Regions from separate parts of the Neptuniibacter sp. 2_MG-2023 genome, predicted to be linked through region 2. Evidence: predicted binding sites of a transcription regulator. Region 2 holds the regulator's gene; each other region holds the start of a gene.
What was found. Region 2 encodes sigma-54, which starts transcription at its own class of promoters, with help from an activator protein. Its sites were predicted from a motif close to TGGCACNNNNNTTGCTNT; they were not measured.
Positions count from the first base shown of each region.

Region 1: the regulator sigma-54 is predicted to act here: its motif matches at 3,860-3,877, upstream of Q4486_RS14210 (P-II family nitrogen regulator).
Region 3: the regulator sigma-54 is predicted to act here: its motif matches at 1,968-1,985, upstream of Q4486_RS04995 (ammonium transporter).

Region 1 covers NZ_JAUOQC010000017.1:40,300-45,236, forward strand. Annotated here, with positions in the region: gene Q4486_RS14195 (bifunctional diguanylate cyclase/phosphodiesterase) at 1-1,476, opposite strand, end outside; gene glnK (P-II family nitrogen regulator) at 1,607-1,945, opposite strand; gene Q4486_RS14205 (ammonium transporter) at 2,143-3,399, opposite strand; gene Q4486_RS14210 (P-II family nitrogen regulator) at 3,436-3,774, opposite strand; gene Q4486_RS14215 (accessory factor UbiK family protein) at 4,077-4,334, shown strand; gene Q4486_RS14220 (diguanylate cyclase) at 4,410-4,937, shown strand, end outside.
Region 2 covers NZ_JAUOQC010000007.1:33,445-38,381, forward strand. Annotated here, with positions in the region: gene mgtE (magnesium transporter) at 1-10, opposite strand, end outside; gene Q4486_RS08385 (HPr family phosphocarrier protein) at 131-400, opposite strand; gene rapZ (RNase adapter RapZ) at 406-1,263, opposite strand; gene ptsN (PTS IIA-like nitrogen regulatory protein PtsN) at 1,272-1,730, opposite strand; gene raiA (ribosome-associated translation inhibitor RaiA) at 1,752-2,042, opposite strand; gene Q4486_RS08405 (RNA polymerase factor sigma-54) at 2,092-3,600, opposite strand; gene lptB (LPS export ABC transporter ATP-binding protein) at 3,657-4,382, opposite strand; gene lptA (lipopolysaccharide transport periplasmic protein LptA) at 4,387-4,917, opposite strand; gene lptC (LPS export ABC transporter periplasmic protein LptC) at 4,901-4,937, opposite strand, start outside.
Region 3 covers NZ_JAUOQC010000003.1:246,543-251,479, reverse strand. Annotated here, with positions in the region: gene rlmKL (bifunctional 23S rRNA (guanine(2069)-N(7))-methyltransferase RlmK/23S rRNA (guanine(2445)-N(2))-methyltransferase RlmL) at 1-1,939, shown strand, start outside; gene Q4486_RS04995 (ammonium transporter) at 2,187-3,395, shown strand; gene Q4486_RS04990 (LysR substrate-binding domain-containing protein) at 4,027-4,887, shown strand.

The DNA of each region.
Region 1 (4,937 bases), on a different contig from region 2:
AGGAATAATCGCCCCTGTTTCTTCTGCATGGGGAATAAACTCATCGGGTGGAATCGTCCCTCTGGTCGGATGTTCCCAGCGTAAAAGTGCTTCTATTGCAGAAATTCGCCCATCCTTTCCATCAACTTGAGGTTGATAGGCTAGGGATAATTGCTTGCTTGTGAGTGCATTTCTTAAATCGTGCTCGATGCTTAGTATTCGTTGAGCTTTTTCATCCATATATGTTTCATAAAAAGCAAAGGTATTTCGCCCGAGTTGCTTAGCATGATACATAGCCAAATCTGCATTTCTTAACAGGTCGCTCGGATCTTGGCTATCGGCACCAATTAAGGTTATCCCTATGCTGACGGTGATTCTCACATCATGGAAGCCTATTTGTACTGGCTGTGAGAGGAGTCTCAGAATCTCATTTACATTATGGATAATTAAATTAGGGTCATTCAGCGCATGGAATATGATGGTAAATTCATCGCCGCCTAATCTAAAGACAGAGGCCTGATCTGGCACGCAATAGCAGAGCCTATTGGCGATGGTATTGAGTAAAGCGTCGCCTGCTTCATGACCCATAGTGTCGTTTATCTGCTTGAAATGATCTAAATCCAGAAGCAGTAGAGCATGGGGACCCTCATTGGCTGGGCTTTGCAGATATTGATCAAGGGTTCGCCTGAAATTTCGACGATTGCCTAAATTGGTGAGCGGGTCAAAATAAGCCATTTTTTCCAGTTGCTGATCATGCTCTTTTATTTTAGAGATATCTTCACTGACTGAGACAAAGTTCGTTATATTTCCTAGCTCATCATGTATTGGCGATATATTTTGTAAAGACCAATATGTAGTGCCGTCCTTCCGTTTATTTAGAAGTGTTCCATGCCATTTTTTATGACGACTAATGGTTTCCCATAGGTTGTCATGGGCACCCTTTGATGTTGTGTCTGAGCGTAAAATACTGGTTTTTTTACCCTGTATCTCAGGAAAGCTATAACCGGTAATATCGCTGAAACGAGTGTTGGCGTACTCTATTTCACCTTGAGCATTCGTAATAACTACGGCGCTTCCTGTGTTTTCTACAGCATTCCTAAACAGTTTGAGTTCTCTTGCTAAATGAGCATTTTTACTCGCATTACGAAGGGTAATGAAAAAGCCTTGTTCTGTTGGGTCTATTTCGACTAGAGAACATTCGATCTTGAGTAGAATAGGAGGTGAATTAGATTGCTCTATAAGCTGATAATCGGAGTGATGTTGGGTATCAGTATTTTTCAGGTGGTCTAAGTGAGCCTTGATCTTTTGTTTAAATAGTTGAGGCAATTCACTTTTTGACTCGGCTGTTTGTGCGGATCCCCAAATGAGTTCGAGCGCGTAGGGATTACTCGCCACCGGTTGCAGTGAATGATCAAGTAACAAAATACCGATACTGGATTGGCTAAACCAATCGATCAGCATTTTGATGTTATTTTTAGACAGCAATAGTTTCGACATTATATTATTTTTGTTTTAATTATTTACTGAAGATCACTAGATAATGAACTTTATTTCATTTAAATAGTTTGATTTGGCTCAGCGTTTTGTCTTTTAGTAAAAAAAAGCGCCGTTAGGCGCTTTTTTGTTTTTAAAGGGCGTCAGGCCCGCTTTCGCCTGTACGTATTCGTATCACTTGTTCAAGGGGGGCAACAAATATTTTCCCGTCCCCGATCTTTCCAGTATTAGCTGTTTTTGCAATAGATTCGATCACTTGCTCAACCATATCTGTATCAACAGCAATTTCGATTTTAACTTTTGGTAGGAAGTCTACTACGTACTCTGCGCCACGATAGAGTTCAGTGTGGCCTTTCTGACGGCCAAAGCCTTTAACTTCTGTAACGGTAACGCCTTGAATACCAATATCAGAAAGAGCTTCACGTACATCATCAAGTTTAAATGGTTTAATCACCGCCGTGACCAGTTTCATTATGCGATTCCTCAGTTTGTACCTGCGTTAAGTGTTTAGCTCAACACTTAGCAGTTTTAACTACAGTGAACTATGGGGATAAGTATACCTAGAAAAATGCAGAGTGGTATATCAGATTTACAGGAGGGGGTTCAAAAGCGCTTGTTAATAATACAAAAAAAGGGTGCCGAAGCACCCCTTTTCAATCTAGAGATAGATTACTTAGCAGATGTAAACTCTGGGTATGCTTCCATACCACATTCAGAGATATCTACACCTTCGTACTCTTCTTCTTCAGTTACACGTACACCGATAACCGCTTTAATTACAAACCAAGTAACCAAGCTTGTTCCGAATACCCAACCGAAGATAGTTAGTGCACCAATGATCTGGCCAGAGAACGCAGCACCATCGTTAGTTAGTGGTACTAGTAGAAGACCTAGAAGACCTACAACACCGTGTACAGAGATTGCACCGACTGGGTCATCAATCTTCATTTTATCAAGTGTTAGGATACTGAATACTACTAATACACCACCCATCGCACCGAACAATGTAGCTTGTAGTGCAGAAGGAGTTGATGGTTCAGCAGTGATAGCAACTAGACCTGCTAGCGCACCGTTAAGTGCCATTGTTAGATCCGCTTTACCAAACAGTAGGCGAGCAACAATTAGCGCAGCAACAACACCGCCGGCAGCAGCTGCGTTAGTGTTCATGAACACAACAGCAACAGCGTTTGAGTTTTCAACGTCGGATGTAGCAAGTACAGAACCACCGTTGAAACCGAACCAACCCAACCACAAGATGAATGTACCTAGTGTAGCTAGAGGAAGGTTGGCACCAGGGATAGCGTTAACGCCACCTTCTTTAGTGTATTTGCCTTTACGAGCACCAAGAACCAGAACACCAGCAAGAGCTGCAGCAGCACCAGCCATGTGAACGATACCAGAACCTGCGAAGTCAGAGAAACCTAGATCGCCAAGCGTGTACATGCCGAATACAGCATTGCCACCCCAAGTCCAAGAACCTTCCATTGGATAGATGAAACCAGTCATTACGATAGCGAAAGCAAGGAAAGCCCAAAGCTTCATACGCTCAGCAACGGCACCAGAAACGATAGACATTGCAGTCGCTACGAATACCACTTGGAAGAAGAAGTCAGCTGATGGAGCGTAAGTAGCAGGTTCTTCAGCGCCAGTGAATCCATCACCAGTAATACCTGAAAGTAGGTAGTCACCACCGTACATGATTGCGTAACCGCAAACTAAGTACATGATGCATGACACCGCGTATAACGCGACGTTTTTAGTTAGAATTTCTGTGGTGTTTTTAGCACGTACTAGGCCAGATTCCAGCATAGCAAAGCCAGCAGCCATCCACATGACCAATGCACCACATACTAAGAAATAGAAAGTATCTAGGGCATACTTCAGCTGAGTTACATCAGCAGCTGTTGAATTTAAAAGTTCTTCCATTGGTTGGTTCCTCCAGAAGCAATCGTAAGTCTATGTTTAAAGCGCTTCAGTGCCGGTTTCACCGGTACGGATACGCACTACTTGTTCAATAGAAGTAACGAAAATCTTACCGTCACCTATTTTGCCGGTTTGAGCGGCTGAACTGATCGCTTCTACGACCTGATCTACTATGTCGCTGGACACAGCCGCATCTACACGTACTTTAGGTAGAAAATCGACTACATATTCAGCGCCACGATATAGCTCTGTGTGACCTTTTTGACGTCCAAAGCCTTTTACTTCTGTAACGGTGATGCCTTGAACACCGATTTCAGAAAGAGCTTCACGGACATCATCCAGTTTGAATGGTTTGATGACAGCGGAGACCATCTTCATTTTGTTATCCCCCATAAATACTAAATTCAATACAAAATACTTAAATTGCTAAGTAAACAGTTAATTACCAATTCTTGCCCTGACTATAGCGAAGGATGTGCCATGTTTTAAAAGTTGTTTAATATCAATCGGTTATCTGGTTTGTTTTGTCTTTGGTTGATTTTTGTGCGATATTTTAGGGCGGTTGTTTGAGTGCTATTTTTGTAGATGCACCATAATGGTGCCGTTGTTTGAGAGGCTGGTTTGTTATGGGTTTATTGCTATAGTTGGAGTCGTGTTTTATCTGATTTTAGAGGTACAAAATGATCAAGCCACATTTAATTGAAGGCTTAGCAGAACAGTTTTCTCAGTTATTCTCTGGTGAAGCGAAAGTGCTAGACCAAGAAAACGTTAAGGCGCAGGTGAAATCCCTACTACAAGGTACGTTTGATCGATTGGATATTGTCAGTAGAGAAGAGTTTGATGCGCAAAAAGCGGTTTTGTTGCGGACGAGAGAAAAAGTTGAAGCATTAGAATTGCAGTTAAAGGCGTTAGACGAAACCTTACAGAAAAAGCCGTAGTCTTAAATAGAAAAGTTAAGCCGTTTTACATGTTATCTCATTTACATTTAACCCAGACGGGGTTGGTTTTTTATAATGAAAGATTTTGAGCAGCAGTTGTTTCTATGTTCTCCTCAGGCTGTGATTGTGACGGATAGGGATAATAATATTATTCGGGTGAACCCTGCCTTCCAGCAAATTTCCGGTTATAGCTTTGATGAGGTTGTGGGTCAGAAACCGAGCGTCTTAGGTGCGGGTAATTTATCAGATACGAGCTACGAGCAAGCTTGGCTTGATCTTAATGATACTCATGTATGGCAGGGTGAACTGTTCAATAGGCATAAAAATGGTTCTGTTTATCCCGCTTGGTTTAATGTGATAAAGATAACCAATAACGACAATGAGTTTGTTGGTTATATTGCTCAATTTTTTAATATGAGTCAGCTAAAAACTAGCGCTGAAGCGCCGTCACAAATTCCTCAATATGATGAGCTTACACGTCTACTTAATTGGGAGATGTTTCAAAGCATACTGGATAAGCGACTGGAAAAATCTAAAGCAGATAATGAACAGCTGGCTGTAATGCTGGTTGATTTGGACCGTTTTAAATGGATTAACGATAAT
Region 2 (4,937 bases):
CAACGGCCATGGTTTTATCGCTTATGGACTTTGCTCGGTCTTCTTTTGTCAGTAGAAGAATAAATAGAATGTAATGCTTTGATTATAACGGAAGCTGAAGGGATAACCCTAAGAATTAATATGAAGAGTTTTATTCGTCTTCATCAAACCTATTGTTGATAAGCTCTTCAATGGCCGACATAGCACTTTCTTCATCATTGCCTGTGATCTTAACAGTTAAGGTTGTACCTTTGCTAGCTGCCAGCATCATCACAGACATAATGCTTTTTCCATCTACTGCACGTCCGTCTTTCTCCAATAAAATTTCGGATGAAAAACGTGATGTTACACCAATAAGCTTAGCGGCTGCTCGGGCATGTAACCCCAGTTTATTGATGATGAGTAGTTTTTTTTCTTGCATGATAGTTAGCTCAATTCACGATGACGAACATGGACATTATCCATATGTTGAGAGAAATGAGAAGCTAGACGTTCGCTAATATAAACAGATCGGTGTTGCCCCCCTGTGCAGCCAATGCCAATCGTAATATAGCTACGGTTATTTTCTGAAAAGCGGGGCAGCCAGCGTTCGAGGAAGTTAGTTATATCTTCTACCATCTCTCGAACTTCGTGTGATTCCTCTAGGAAGTCCTGAACCGGTTTCTCTTGGCCTGTATATTTGCGTAGATCTGGAACCCAGTGAGGATTGGGTAGGGCGCGTACATCATAGACAAAGTCTACGTCTAAAGGCACACCATGCTTAAAACCGAAAGATTCAAATTGAACCGACAAGGTTTGAGCTTTACGGTTGGCAACCCGAAGTTTGACTGTATCTCGAAGCTCATACAGGGATAAGCGCGTAGTATCTATTCGGATGTCGGCTAAGCTTGCGATAGGTTCTAAAAGCTGTATCTCTGACTCAATTGATTGTTGTAGATTCTTATGGGTATCTGAAAGAGGGTGTTTACGTCGGGTTGAACTATAACGTTTGAGTAAGGTGGCTTCCGATGAATCTAAAAAAATAACTTCATATTCAGCCCAATGATCTTGGCGAAGTTGATTTAAAATATCTGGAAATTTGGCTAAGTTACTGAGCAAATTGCGCGCATCAATACTGACCGCTATCTGGTCAGGGTGACTCGGGTCACTACTCATCTGTTGGACAAGGTCTGGTAGTAAGAGAGCCGGCAAATTGTCTATACAGTAGAAGCCAATATCTTCTAAAGCTTGTAATGCTGTACTTTTTCCTGAGCCGGAACGACCACTAATCACAACAAGCTTCATTTTAACTCCTAGGCAGCACTCAACTTACATAAAGTCTCATACAGAGAATGACTGTCTTGGCTTTCTCTTAGTTTGTTTCTGGCTTCTTCTTGGCTAAAGAGCTCTGCAACTGAGGCTAGTGTAGCTAAGTGCTCAGATGTTGAGTCTTCAGGAACAATCAAAATAAATAGAAGATCAACGGGTTTACCATCGATAGCATCAAAGTCTATAGGTGTATCTAGTTTGACTAGATAGCCTTTAGCTTCAGTGCATTCTGCCAGCCTGCAATGTGGAATGGCAATCCCATCGCCTATGCCTGTACTGCCAAGTTTTTCGCGCGAATGAAGTCCGTTAAATACTGATGATGAACTCATATCGGGATGTTGCTCCGATATTATTTCAGCAGCATTTTCCAGAATCCGCTTTTTACTGCCACCCTCAAGGCCACAAAGGACGCTTGAGGGGGTTAATAGTTCATGAAGCAACATAATTTTTTGGATACAGACCGGTTATTTGTGAGTTTTAGTTTTTTCTTTATGCTTAATGACTTGTCTATCTAACTTGTCAGTAAGGCCATCAATTGCAGCATACATATCTTCGTGTTCATGTGTAGCAAAGAGCTGGGCACCCGCTAAGTGCATCTCTGCCTCAGCTTTCTGGCGTTGTTTATCTACGCTGAGTGTGACTTGCACATTGGTGATGTTATCAAAATGACGCTCAATCTTTTGTAGTTTCGAGAGCACATAATCATTCATTGATTCAGTTAATTCTACATGGTGTCCAGTAATGTTGATCTGCATAGGTTTCTCCTATTTATTGCAGTGACATACTACTCTTGCCACTCTTTTATTAAACTAAACGCTTTCTTTCATTCGACGGTGGAATACCCATCGCTTCGCGATATTTCGCAATCGTACGTCTAGCAACTTTAAAGCCTTGTTCATCAAGAAATTGTGCAATTTTGTTGTCGCTTAATGGTTTAGCATTATTTTCAGCGGCCACCATCTTTTTGATAAGCGCTCTAATAGCGGTTGAGGACGCTGCGCCCCCTGTTGCTGTACTTACATGACTCGAGAAGAAGTATTTTAGTTCAAATATTCCACGGTGTGTGTGCATAAACTTTTGTGTGGTCACTCGAGAGATAGTGGATTCATGCATTTCTACGGCTTCAGCAATGTCATGAAGCACCATTGGCTTCATGCCTTCTTCGCCATGTTCCAGAAAGCCAATTTGTCGTTTTACTATCTCGTTTGACACTTTTAATAAGGTTTCGTTGCGGCTTTGTAAACTTTTAATAAACCATCGTGCTTCTTGCAGGTGGTTTTTTAGGTAGGTGTTATCAGAGCTATTATCGGCCCGTTTTACTAAACCTGCGTAACCTGAGTTGATACGTAGCTTAGGGGAAACTTCTGGGTTGAGGTGAACGCGCCATTCACCTTGCTGTTTTGTAACAAGAACGTCTGGAATAACATATTCAGCGGTACTGCTGCTGATTGAGGCGCCAGGTTTTGGATTTAGGCCTTGAATCAGCTGTATAACTTGCTGCAGTTGAGGTTCTTTTAAGCGTGTTTTTCTCATCAATTGACGGTAATCGTGAGCACCGAGTAGCTTAATGTATTGTTGTGCAACTTTGATCGCTTCATTTTTCCAAAGTGTCTCAGGCGGCAGTTGTTGTAACTGTATGCTTAAACACTCGCTGAGGTCACGGCAGGCAACACCTGCTGGATCAAATTGTTGTATGCGGTGCAAGACGGCTTCAATCTCATCCAGTTCTACTTCTTCAAACTGCTCACCTGTTTGCGCATGGAAATGATCTAAGATCTCATCCAGAGTGATGGTTAAATAACCATCAGGATTGATGCCGTCAATAATGTTCGTTGCAATAAGGCGATCAATATCACTCATTGGGGTAAGGTTTAATTGCCAATGAAGGTGGTCTTGCAGTGTTTCTTCTGCAGTGTCATTAGATTCGAAAGAGTCAAAATCTTCTTTGCTTTGACTTAGATTTGGGCCTGATGATTGGAATGTGTCTTCCCAGTTACTATCGGTTGAGAGCTCTTCTGGTATTTTCTCATTCCAGTTGTCTTCAGTTGTAATATTGTCGTCAAGCTCGGCTTCGGCTGTCGCGGTGGCTGTAGCTTCAGATTCTGTCTCTGGTGCCTGTGAATTACTCTCTTGAGTTTCGGAAGCCGAGGCGTGTTCGTCCTCAGAGACATCAAGCATAGGATTACTCTCTAATGCTTCTTGAATCTCTTGCTGAAGATCAAGCGTAGACAACTGCAGTAAGCGAATTGCTTGCTGTAGTTGTGGGGTCATTGTGAGCTGTTGCCCAATTTTTAGATGAAGCGCTTGTTTCATAATACTAAGGGACAAACTCCTGAAACTACATAATTCATTTATAGCTAAGTATATGCTTAAAGTGTGAACTGGTCGCCCAGATAAGCATTTCTTACTGCTTCGTTTGCCATAATATCGGCTGGTGAGCCGTTAGCAAGGATTGTACCTTCACTAACAATATAAGCTGTTTCGCATATATCTAAGGTTTCTCTCACATTATGATCAGTAATTAATATACCAATGCCCCTTGATTGAAGGTGGCGAATGGTCTGCTTTATGTCATTCACTGAGATAGGATCGACACCTGCAAAAGGTTCATCTAATAGAATAAATTCGGGTTCGGTTGCTAATGCCCGTGCAATTTCTACACGTCTACGTTCTCCACCAGAAAGACTCATGCCCATACTGTCTTTTATGTGTGTGATATGGAATTCTTCAAGCAACTCTTCCATTTTTAACTGGGCAGCGTGTTTATCTAAGTCTTTTCTTGTTTCTAAAATCGCAAGTAGATTGTCCTTCACAGACAGTTTTCTAAATATAGAAGCCTCTTGGGGAAGGTAGCCTATACCTTGCTGAGCACGGCCATGCATAGGTAGTGCGCTGATATCCTGCCCTTTGATTTTAACGGCGCCATTATCGGCTTGAACCAGACCAACAATCATGTAAAAGCAAGTGGTTTTCCCCGCGCCGTTGGGGCCTAAAAGGCCAACGATCTCACCATTCTTTATCTGTAGTGAAACGTCTTTAACAACTTCCCTGCCTTTATAGCGTTTGGCAAGATTTTTGGCCTCTAATAAGCTCATAGGGTTAGTTGGCCTTAGTTTTCTTTTTAGGTTGAATGACCATATTTATACGTCCTGGCTCACCTGTTTCGTCTTTGCTTGTGCCACCAAATGCGTTCACAATCGACTTATCTAGATCATAAACGATCTTGTTTCCAGTAAAAGTGTCTTCTGCTTGGACGACTTTAGCTTCTTCGGTAATAGTGAGTTTTTGATCATCTACCTGATAAAGTAAGTGCTTGCCCCAAGCGTCGCTGTATGGATCTCCTTTCCTTGGAAGTTGTCTGAAATGTGCAAGGCTTCCTTTGGCAATAAGTTTTTCAACTCCCTCTTCACCACGATACATATCAACATGCTCTCCTTCAATGAGAAGTGAGCCTTGTTTGATAATGACGTTGCCTTTGTAGGTGGTTATGCCTGTTTTGTCATCAATTTGTGCAGTATCTGCCGTAATGTAAATCGGCTGTTCTTGGTCGTCAGGAAGGGCGTACGCATTCGACACTGCAACAGCCAAAAGAATGAAGGCTAGATTATAACGCTTATTTTGCATTGTCATGGGTCCCTTCTACCCTAGAG
Region 3 (4,937 bases), on a different contig from region 2:
GGATCTTTATGATGCGGTCCAGCAGGTTGACTGGTTGGATCATATGCGCAGTGAAGGTACCTTATTGATCGATTTTACGGGGCAGACTCGCGCTATTAATAATACCCACTTTGGTGCATTAAAGGTTAAAGATGCCATTGTGGATCAGATTCGTGATTTAACGGGCGCGCGCCCTAGTGTCGATAAGGTTGCTCCAGATCTACGTATTAACGTGCGTATGCACCGTGGCAAAGTGACGGTGGCGATTGATCTTTCAGGTGATAGTTTGCACCGTCGTGCCTATAGGTTGCAGGCGGGACAAGCACCGATGAAGGAGAACTTAGCGGCGGCTGTTTTGCTTCGAAGTGGTTGGCCTGCACGTATCGCTGATTTTGATCTCTTGTTAGACCCCATGTGTGGTTCAGGGACGTTGTTGATTGAAGCAGCAATGATGGCTGCTGATATTGCGCCGGGCTTGCAGCGTAAGCGTTATGGCTTTTCCCGCTGGACGGGTCATCAAAAAGGGATATGGGATGAGTTGGTTGCGGAAGCGAATGGGCGAAAAGCTAAGGGTTTATCTCAATTAGAGATCAGCTTAGTGGGCCGCGATGAGGATAAATCTGTATTAAGATCCGCCAGACAAAATGCGGAACGAGCTGGAGTTGCTGAATTTATCGATTTTGCGGCCTGTCGAGTGGAAGACCTTGAACGCGAACAGTTGCCTCAAGGGGTAGGGTTGTTAGTTACTAATCCGCCTTACGGGGAGCGCTTAGGTGAAACCCAGCAGTTAATGTTTCTCTATCGTCACTTGGGTGACAAGTTAAAAGAACAGTTTGCCGGTTGGACTGCCGCTATTTTCACGTCGAACCCTGATCTGTGTAAAGTGATGGGGATGCGTGCAGATAAACAATATAAGTTGTTTAATGGCGCGTTAGAAAGTCGCCTGTTTGTTTACCCAATCTCCGAGCATCGACCAGAGCAAAGGGTGCGTGAAGAGGAGGAAGTGGTGCCGTTGAGTGATGGTGCTCAAATGTTTGCAAATCGTTTATTAAAAAATAGAAAGCAGTTAGCTAAATGGGTTAAGAAAGAGCAGATAGAATGCTACCGGCTCTATGATGCGGATATGCCGGAATATTCGGTGGCGATCGATATTTATGGTGATGAGGTGCATGTTCAGGAATATGCTGCACCGAAAAAAATTGATCCAGTTAAAACCTTCTCACGATTACAGGAAGTGATGGCTGCGATTCCTGTTGCCTTAGATATCCCTGCCAATAAAGTGATTTTAAAGCAGCGTAAAAAGCAGCAAGGTTCAAATCAATATGAAAAACAGTCAGAGACTCATCGTTTTAAAGAGGTGAATGAGTACGGTTGTCGCTTATTAGTCAACCTACATGATTACCTTGATACGGGACTGTTTCTTGACCACCGCCCAATACGCTACCGTATCCAGCAAGAGTCAGCGGGTAAAGACGTTTTAAATCTGTTTTGTTATACCGGCACTGCTTCAGTGCATGCTGCAAAAGGGGGCGCAAAAACAACGACCAGTATTGATATGTCTGCGACCTATCTGAATTGGGCAAAACGTAATCTTGATCTTAACGGCTTTGATCAGGACGCGAATCAACAGGTACAAGGTGATTGCCTTAAGTGGTTGCGAATGCAGCGTCAGCCTGCTTATGATCTGATTTTTATGGATCCTCCGACGTTTTCAAATTCAAAGCGTATGGAAGGAGTGCTTGATGTACAGCGAGATCATGTGGATATGGTTGATGCTGCAATGCGGTTATTGCGTAAAGAGGGTGTATTGTACTTTTCCAATAATTATAGACGCTTCAAAATAGATCACGAGGCGTTAAGTGATTATGTTGTTGAAGATATAACTTACAGTACTTTAGATCCGGATTTTAAACGAAATCAGCGTATACATAGCTGTTTTAGAATTACTCATAAGCTATAAGCTGTTTTTTAGTGCAGCTTATCCTGTTTGGCATACTTAATGCTTTTAAATGGTGCATAGAAGCGTTGATTAATTGATGGTGAATTAGCTGGATTCCCTGTGAAATAGGGGTTTTTAGCTTCTTTTGTCATAAATTATATTCAATTAAAAGTATAAAAAAATGCTGATTTTGCATTGCATTGGTGCCAACTATTTTTTGGCGCACAAGTGCAGTGCATTTTGCCGAATAAAAAACAGGAGACTGTCAGTGGAAAACGTCAATAGCGCTGTAGAGACGCTAGTCCAAAGTTCGAATACCTTATTTATCTTAATGGGAGCCATCATGGTATTTGCCATGCATGCAGGCTTTGCTTTTTTGGAGGTAGGTACGGTTCGTCATAAAAACCAAGTCAATGCGCTTGTGAAAATTTTGACCGACTTTGGTTTTTCTGCAATGGCTTACTTTTTTGTAGGTTACTGGGTTGCTTATGGTGTTACATTTTTTTCACCTGCGGCGGAATTGGCAAGCAATAATGGTTATGAGTTAGTTAAGTTTTTCTTTTTAATGACATTTGCCGCAGCAATTCCAGCAATTGTTTCTGGTGGTATTGCTGAGCGTGCTAAGTTCTGGCCCTTTCTGTTAGCGTCTTCATTGATCGTAGCCTTTATATACCCTTTCTTTGAGGGGATTATTTGGAATGGTAACTTTGGTTTTCAAGCGTGGTTGGAAGAAAACTTTGGGGCAGGATTTCATGATTTTGCAGGATCGGTTGTAGTGCATGGTATGGGTGGTTGGTTAGCACTTGTTGCTGTGGTGATGCTAGGTATCCGTAATGGGCGTTACAAAGGCGGGCGTTTAGTGGCTTTTCCACCATCCAATATTCCCTTTTTGGCCTTAGGTTCTTGGATCTTATGTATTGGCTGGTTTGGATTTAACGTTATGTCTGCACAAACTATGGATGGTATTTCTGGCTTAGTTGCTGTGAACACGCTGATGGCAATGGTAGGCGGAATTATTACAGCGTTGATTTTTGGTAAAAATGACCCGGGTTTTATTCATAATGGACCGTTGGCCGGTTTGGTTGCTGTGTGTGCAGGGTCTGATGTTATGCATCCTATGGGGTCCTTAGTTGTTGGTGCAGTCGCCGGTGCTATTTTTGTTGTCTTGTTTACGATTCAACAGAATAAATGGAAAATTGATGATGTTTTAGGTGTGTGGCCTCTTCATGGTGTGTGTGGTGCTTGGGGTGGTATTGCTGCAGGTATCTTTGGTTCGGAAATGTTTGGTGGGTTGGGCGGTGTTAGTCTGACCTCTCAATTAATTGGTACGGGCGCTGGTATTATTGTCGCTGTTGTTGGGGGTATTGTTGTCTATGGTGTTGTTAAGTTCTTAGTTGGCCTTCGTTTGACGCAAGAGGAAGAGTATAACGGTGCTGATTTAACTATTCATAAAATTGAATCAACCTGTGAGAGTTAACAATTTTAGTCATAGCCGATGTATCAGTTGTTATTCCTATGCATGGGGTTTTTAGATACAAATAAGCCATATTAAATAGTAAGTTAAAAAAAGCTGAGCTCTGCTCGGCTTTTTTTATGCTTAGCTTTTTGTGATTTTAGCTCTTGTGACAATGTTATATAGGTGTTGCCAAAAATAGATAAAACACTTGCTTCGCTCATGTTTTCCTTTAGTGAAATAGTATTCCATATCGATACAGCCCTTGTTTGTTCTTTTTATCGTTAGGTTGTAGCTCGTATTTATTTCAATTATTGAGGCGACACTGCTTTCTTTCGTTTCGTAAAATTCGTCGGGAATCTCAAGAAATTCTGTTGTTATTGTCCTCTCTTGTCGGGAGGCTGCATCGGCTAGATAGCTCTTTTTGATGTGAATATTTGTGTCGGGCCAATCGTTTTTTGCTCTATTGCTCCTACTTGGTAAGTTGAAAGTGATCTTGTCAGGTTGCGATCTGTGGTCTGGTGACGTCTTTCTTGCGTTTGCGTGCGACATTTTTTATCTCCTGAGTGCTTAAAATTAAGAGTAGTGATATATTTGAATTAGTAAAAACGATTAATATTAATTATTTTGATCGTAAAATCTGATTGGTGTAATGATGGCTCAACCTAATTTAAGTAGTGATATTTTGAGAACCTTAGTTGCTGTTGTAGAGCGAGGTGGATTTATTAAAGCTGCTGACTATTTGCATAAGACTCAGTCCACTGTAAGTCAGCAAATGAAGCGCTTAGAGCAAGAGGTGGGTGTCAATGTATTTAGGACAAGCGGAAGAAAACGCCTGCTTACGAGTGAGGGGGAGATGTTGCTATCTTATGCGAAACGGATGTTGGCACTTCAGGATGATGCTATAGCTTCTCTTCAGGAGAGTGGTGCTAAAGGAGAAATTAAGGTTGGCGTGTCACAAGGTGTCGCTGAAACTATGCTTCCTGAGCTCTTAGCTAGTTTTGCTAGAGCTAACCCCGGCGTTAGATTGTATGTAGAGACCGGTTATAGTCCCGATTTGAATGCGGGCTATGAGCGAGGTGATTATGACTTGGTTTTGACGCTTTCATTAGATGCAAATATAGGGAAAGGGGAGCTTCTTGCTGTGGAGCCTCTGGCTTGGATGGGGGCTGAGGGGTGGGAGTGGTCTAGTGCTCGAGAGCTGCCCTTGGCGACCTATACTGATTATTGTCAATTTCGTAAAGCGAGCATTGCTGCTTTAAATAGCGCAGGGTTGCCTTGGCGTGTGGTTTATACTACATCGAGTTATCAGGGATTGATGGCCGCAGTAAAGAGTGGTTTGGCCGTCAGTGTTAGGCCTAAAAGTGCAGTTGGAGATGGAGTTGAGTTGGTGGGGGATAGATTGGATTTGCCGTCGCTGCCTAACGTATACAGCTGGTTGCGATATAGGCCCTCTTTAGAGGCTGGTTGCTCTTTGGCAGCCGCCTTTAAGGCGTCAATATTAAAGATGCAATAAGTATTTTATTTGATTAAGAGTTTGAAAAGGCTTTTGAAGAATCAATCGTT